2 regions of the Streptomyces sp. SCA2-17 genome follow, and region 1 is predicted to be linked to the other one. Evidence: predicted binding sites of a transcription regulator. Region 1 holds the regulator's gene; the other holds the start of a gene.

Region 1 (3,204 bases):
CGTCTCCAGGCCGAGTACCAGAACTACCGCCGCCGTGTGGAGCGGGACCGGGTCACGGTCAAGGAGGTCGCCGTCGCGAACCTCCTGTCCGAGCTCCTGCCCACGCTCGACGACATCGGCCGCGCCCGTGACCACGGCGAGCTCGTCGGCGGCTTCAAGTCCGTCGCCGAGTCGCTGGAGACGGTCGTCGCCAAGATGGGACTGCAGCAGTTCGGCAAGGAGGGCGAGCCCTTCGACCCGCTGGTGCACGAGGCGCTGATGCACTCCTACGCGCCGGACGTCACCGAGACCACGTGCGTGCAGATTCTGCAGCCGGGGTATCGGATCGGCGAGCGGACGATCCGCCCCGCGCGGGTCGCCGTCGCCGAGCCCCAGCCGGGCGCCCAGGGCGCCAAGGGCGAGGGCGAGGACGCCGGTCCGGCCGGTTCCGCCGGCTCCGAAGAGGAGAGCGGTGGCCCGGACAAGGGCTGACGCTGACCAGATGAATCACCGCAGGGAACGGAAGGAGGGACGCCGGGGATGAGCACGAAGGACTTCCTGGAGAAGGACTACTACAAGGTCCTCGGCGTCCCCAAGGACGCCACCGAGGCCGAGATCAAGAAGGCGTACCGGAAGCTCGCCCGCGAGTACCACCCGGACGCCAACAAGGGCGACGCCAAGGCCGAGGAGCGCTTCAAGGAGATCTCCGAGGCCAATGACGTCCTGGCCGACCCCAAGCGGCGCAAGGAGTACGACGACGCCCGCGCCCTCTTCGCCAACGGCGGCTTCCGCCCGGGGCCGGGCGGCGCGGGCGGCGGCTCCTTCAACTTCGACCTGGGCGACCTCTTCGGGGGCGCCCAGGGCGGGGGCGGCGCCGGCGGCGGCTTCGGCGGCGGTCTCGGCGACGTCTTCGGCGGCCTGTTCAACCGCGGTGCCACGCGCACCCAGCCGCGCCGCGGCCAGGACATCGAGTCCGAGGTCTCGCTGAACTTCACCGAGGCGGTCGACGGGGCCACCGTGCCCCTGCGGATGTCCTCCTCGGCGGCCTGCAAGGCCTGCTCCGGCACCGGCGACAAAAACGGTACTCCTCGCGTCTGCCCCACCTGTGTCGGCACCGGTCAGGTGTCGCACGGCTCCGGCGGCGGATTCTCCATGACCGACCCCTGCCCCGACTGCAAGGGCCGCGGCCTCATCCCGGAGAACCCCTGCGACGTCTGCCACGGCAGCGGCCGCGCCAAGTCCTCCCGGACGATGCAGGTCCGCATCCCCGCCGGCGTCTCTGACGGCCAGCGGATCCGGCTGCGCGGCAAGGGCGCCCCGGGCGAGCGCGGCGGCCCCAACGGCGATCTGTACGTCGTGGTGCACGTCGGCACCCACCCGGTCTTCGGCCGCAAGGACGACAACCTCACCGTCACCGTGCCCGTCTCCTTCCCGGAGGCGGTCCTCGGCGGCGAGATCAAGGTGCCGACCCTCGGCGGCCCCCCGGTCACCCTCAAGCTGCCGCCCGGCACGCCCAACGGCCGCACGATGCGCGCCCGCGGCAAGGGCGCGGTGCGCAAGGACGGCACCCGCGGCGACCTCCTCGTCACGGTGGAGGTGACCGTGCCCAAGGATCTCGGCGACAAGGCCCGGGAAGCCCTGCAGACCTACCGTGAGGCCACCGCGGACGACGACCCGCGGGCAGAGCTGTTCCAGGCCGCGAAGGGAGCGTGACCCCATGGATGGGACCGGCCGACGGCGCAATCCGTACGAGCTGACCGACGAGTCGCCGGTCTATGTCATCTCGGTCGCCGCGCAGCTGTCGGGCCTGCATCCGCAGACCCTCCGGCAGTACGACCGGCTCGGCCTGGTCTCACCCGACCGCGCCGCCGGCCGCGGCCGGCGCTACTCCGCGCGGGACATCGAACAGCTCCGGCAGGTGCAGCAGCTCAGCCAGGACGAGGGCATCAACCTCGCGGGCATCAAGCGCATCATCGAGCTGGAGAACCAGGTGGCCGCGCTCAAGGCGCGCGTCGCCGAACTGCAGGGCATCGTCGAGGGCGCCGCCGCGGCCCGCCAGCAGGCGGAAGCGGCGGTCCACGCCTCCTACCGCCGCGACCTGGTCCCGTACCAGGAGGTCCAGCAGACGAGCGCACTGGTGGTGTGGCGCCCGCGCCGCGATCAGCAGTAGCGGCGCGTCGCCTCGCGTCGCATGGTGTGCCGGCAGGGCGGGGTGAGTGAAACGCTCACCCGGCCCTGCTCGCATGAGCCGGCAAGAGCGGTGTCCGGGCCGTTGTCAGTGGTGGGTGCCAGACTGCGCGCATGACTGAAACCGTTAAGGGGCCCGCCAGTTACTTCCCGTCGATCGAGAAGAAGTACGGCCGGCCGATAGCCGAGTGGAAGGACCTGATCCGGTCTTCGTCGCTGACGAAGCACATGGAGCTGGTCGGGTGGCTGAAGGCCGAGCACGGACTGGGGCACGGGCATGCCAACGCCCTCGTCGCGCACACCCTCGCGGAGCTCCGCGACTGACGCCGCTCCGCCACCCACTCGGGTGGCGTGTCTGTCGCCGCCCGCCCACGGGCCGTACGGTGGACGGGTGCTGCTGAGCTTCCGGGTCTCGAATCACCGCTCGATCAGGGAGGAGCAGCAGCTGCTCCTGGCCCGGATGGACGGCGCGGACGGCGTTTCCACGCGCGACACCGATACCAGTACTGGTACCGCTACCGGCTCCGAGGCCGTTCCCATCGCCGCCCTCTTCGGTGCGAACGCCGCCGGCAAGTCCAACGTCGTGGACGCCCTGCACTTCATGGCGGGCCTGGTGCGCACGTCCCACCGGGACGCCGAGCCGGGCGCGGGCATCGTGCGGTCCCCGTTCCTGCTGGACGAGGTGAGCGCCGCGGCCCCGTCCTGGTACGTGGTGGACCTCGTCCTCGACGGCGTGCGCCACACATACGGCTTCAGCCTCGACGACGAGCGGATCCGCGAGGAATGGCTGTACCGCTATCCCGGTGGTGAGCGGCAGACGGTGTTCCAGCGCTCGGGCGATGACATCCGCTTCGGCGACGGGGCGGCCCGCCCGGGGCTGGATCTCGTCCGCAGCATCACCGAGCCGAACGCCCTGTTCCTGACGGTCGCCGCGCGGTCCCGGCAGGCCGAGGTCCAGCCCGCCTACGCATGGTTCATGAACGTCCGCTTCCGGGCGGGCGGGGCGCACGGTTCACCCGATCCGGGAAGCCTGTTGCG
Region 2 (3,204 bases), 1.4 Mb from region 1:
CCGGCAGCTCCAGTTCCGCACCGTGCGAGCGGAGGAAGGACAGGGCGATCTGCGCCGACTCCTTCATCACGTCGCCCAGCTGGCCCGTCAGCGTCAGGCCCGCGCCGCCCGTCTCCGGGTCGGCCAGCGACGCCTCGACGAAGAGGACGTCGCCGCCCGCGCCCGTCACCGCGAGCCCGGTCGCGACGCCGGGCACGGCCGTGCGCCGCTCGGCCGGGTCCTGCGCGGACTCCGGGGTGTGGTGCGGCCGGCCGATCAGCGGGCGCAGCTGCTCCGCGCCGATGGTGAACGGCAGCTCCTGCTCGCCCAGTTCGTGCCGGGCCGCGACCTTGCGCAGCAGCCGGGCCACGGAGCGCTCCAGGTTCCGCACGCCCGCCTCGCGCGTGTACTCGCCGGCGAGGCGGCGCAGCGCGCCGTCCTCGATCACGACCTCGCCGGGTTCGAGGCCCGCCCGGTCGAGCTGCCGGGGCAGCAGGTGGTCGCGGGCGATGACGACCTTCTCGTCCTCGGTGTAGCCGTCGAGACGGACGAGCTCCATGCGGTCCAGGAGGGCTTCGGGGATGGCCTCCAGGACGTTGGCGGTCGCCAGGAACACGACGTCCGACAGGTCGAGTTCGACCTCCAGGTAGTGGTCCCGGAAGGTGTGGTTCTGCGCCGGGTCGAGGACCTCCAGGAGGGCCGCGGCGGGGTCGCCGCGGAAGTCGGAGCCGACCTTGTCGATCTCGTCGAGGAGCACGACCGGGTTCATCGAGCCGGCCTCCTTGACCGCCCGCACGATGCGGCCGGGCAGCGCGCCCACGTACGTGCGGCGGTGGCCGCGGATCTCGGCCTCGTCGCGGACGCCGCCGAGGGCGACGCGCACGAACTTGCGGCCCATGGCGCGGGCGACGCTCTGGCCGAGGCTCGTCTTTCCGGTGCCGGGCGGGCCGACGAGCGCGAGCACCGCGCCCCCGCGCCGCCCTCCGACCGCGCCCAGCCCCCGGTCGGCGCGCCGCTTGCGCACCGCCAGGTACTCGGTGATCCGCTCCTTGACGTCCTCCAGGCCCGCGTGGTCCGCGTCGAGGACGGACTTCGCGCCGGGGATGTCGTACGCGTCCTCCGTGTGCTCGTTCCAGGGCATCTCCAGGACGGTGTCCAGCCAGGTGCGGATCCAGCCGCCTTCGGGGCTCTGGTCGGAGGCCCGCTCCAGCTTGCCGACCTCCTTGAGGGCGGCTTCGCGGACCTTCTCGGGGAGGTCGGCGGCCTCGACGCGGGCGCGGTAGTCGCCGGACTCGTCCTCCGGGTCGCCGTTGAGCTCGGCGAGCTCCTTGCGGACGGCCTCCAGCTGGCGGCGCAGCAGGAACTCGCGCTGCTGCTTGTCGACGCCTTCCTGGACGTCCTTGGCGATGGACTCGGCGACGTCCTGCTCGGCGAGGTGCTCGCCGAGCCAGCCGACGGCGAGCTTGAGGCGGGCCACCGGGTCGGCGGTCTCCAGGAGTTCGACGCGCTGGGCGACGGTGAGGAAGGGCGAGTAGCCGGAGTTGTCGGCGAGCTGGCCGATGTCGTCGATCTGCTGGACGCGGTCGACGACCTGCCAGGCGCCGCGCCGGCGGAGCCAGCTGGTGGCGAGCGCCTTGTACTCCTTCGCGAGCTCGGCGACGGCGCCGGGGAGGGGGTCCGGGACGGTCTCCTCCACGGGGGTGCCCTCGACCCAGAGCGCGGCCCCGGGGCCGGTCGTCCCGGCGCCGATGCGCACGCGGCGGACGCCGCGGACGAGGGCGCCGGGGTCGCCGCTGCCGGAGAGCCGCCCCACCTGCTCGACACTGCCGAGGGTGCCGGCGCCCGCGTACGTCCCGTCGACGCGCGGCACGAGCAGGACCAGCGGCTTGCCACCGCTCCCCCGCGCGGCGGCCTGGGCGGCCTCGACCGCGGCGCGCACATCGGCGTCGGACAGGTCGAGCGGCACCACCATGCCGGGCAGCACGACCTCGTCGTCGAGCGGCAGCACGGGCAGGGTGAGCGGTGTGGACAGCGAAGCCATGATCTCCCCTTAGGCAGGCAAGTTGAGCTATGCCGACTCAATGCTTGCCGCTGCGCGAATGTTCCCCGCCCGGCGTTCGCTCTCAGCGATCAGCCGGGCGGAAGGGCGGAGCGGCGATCGCTCCTACGGCAAGCCGCACCCGCCCGCCCGGCAGGCCCTCGTGCCGCCGCGTCAGGCGGCCGCCGGGAACGAGCGCCGGTAGTCCGTCGGCGTCACGCCGAAGTGGAGCGTGAAGTGGCGGCGCAGGTTGGCGGCCGTGCCCAGGCCGCTCAGTTCGCTGACGCGCTCGACGGACAGGGCCGTCGACTCCAGGAGCGACTGGGCGCGGGCGAGGCGCTGGGTGAGGAGCCATTGCAGCGGGGTCGTGCCGGTGGCGGCGTGGAGGCGGCGGAAGAAGGTGCGCGGGCTCATGCCGGCGCGGGCGGCGAGGTCGTCGACGGACAGCGGGCGGCCGAGGTGCTCGCGGGCCCACTGGAGGACGGGGGCGAGGCTGTCGTCGTCGGCCTCGGGCACGGAGAGGTCCACGTACTGGGCCTGTCCGCCGGGCCGGTGGGCGGGCACCACGAGGCGGCGGGCGAGCTGGTTGGCGACGTGGGCGCCGAGATCGCGGCGGACGAGGTGGAGGCAGAGGTCGAGCCCCGCGGTGACGCCGGCGCTGGTGAGGACGTCGCCGTCGTCGACGTAGAGGACCGAGTCGTCCACGCGCACGCGCGGGTGGCGGCGCGCGAGGGCCTCGGTGTGCATCCAGTGGGCGGTGACGCGGCGGCCGTCGAGGAGGCCGGCGGCCGCGAGGGCGAAGGCCCCGGCGCACAGGGAGACCATGCGGGCCCCGGAGTCCGCGGCCCGGCGCAGGGCCTCCAGCAGCTCCGCCGGCAGTTCGCGCTCGCCCTCGACGCACGCCTCGGGCACCGACGGCACGATCACCGTGCCGGCGCCTTCCAGCCCTTCCAGGCCGTACGGGGTGCGCAGCGTGAGCCCGAAGGGCCCGGGCTGCGGTTCGCCGCCGCCCACGGAGCACACGCGCAGGTCGTACCAGGGGTCGGCGAGGTCGGGGTGCGGGATGCCGAAGACGGTGCAGACCACCCCCAGTTCGTACAGGTCCCACAGGGGGACGTCGTCGTCGATCACGGCCACGGCCACGGTTCCGGCGCTCATGATCGACAGGCTAGGCGAGGTGGCAGGAA

Evidence for each region. Region 1 encodes HspR, which represses chaperone genes until heat shock. Its sites were predicted from a motif close to TTGAGNNNNNNNNNCTCAA; they were not measured.
Region 2: the regulator HspR is predicted to act here: its motif matches at 2,043-2,061, upstream of lon (endopeptidase La).

The regions. Positions count from the first base shown of each region.
Region 1 is NZ_CP117521.1:2,967,316-2,970,519, reverse strand. Features, by position in the region: gene grpE (nucleotide exchange factor GrpE) at 1-471, shown strand, start outside; gene dnaJ (molecular chaperone DnaJ) at 520-1,692, shown strand; gene PS271_RS13220 (heat shock protein transcriptional repressor HspR) at 1,697-2,149, shown strand; gene PS271_RS13215 (DUF4287 domain-containing protein) at 2,281-2,490, shown strand; gene PS271_RS13210 (AAA family ATPase) at 2,558-3,204, shown strand, end outside.
Region 2 is NZ_CP117521.1:4,382,761-4,385,964, reverse strand. Features, by position in the region: gene lon (endopeptidase La) at 1-2,020, opposite strand, end outside; gene PS271_RS19995 (helix-turn-helix domain-containing protein) at 2,192-3,160, opposite strand.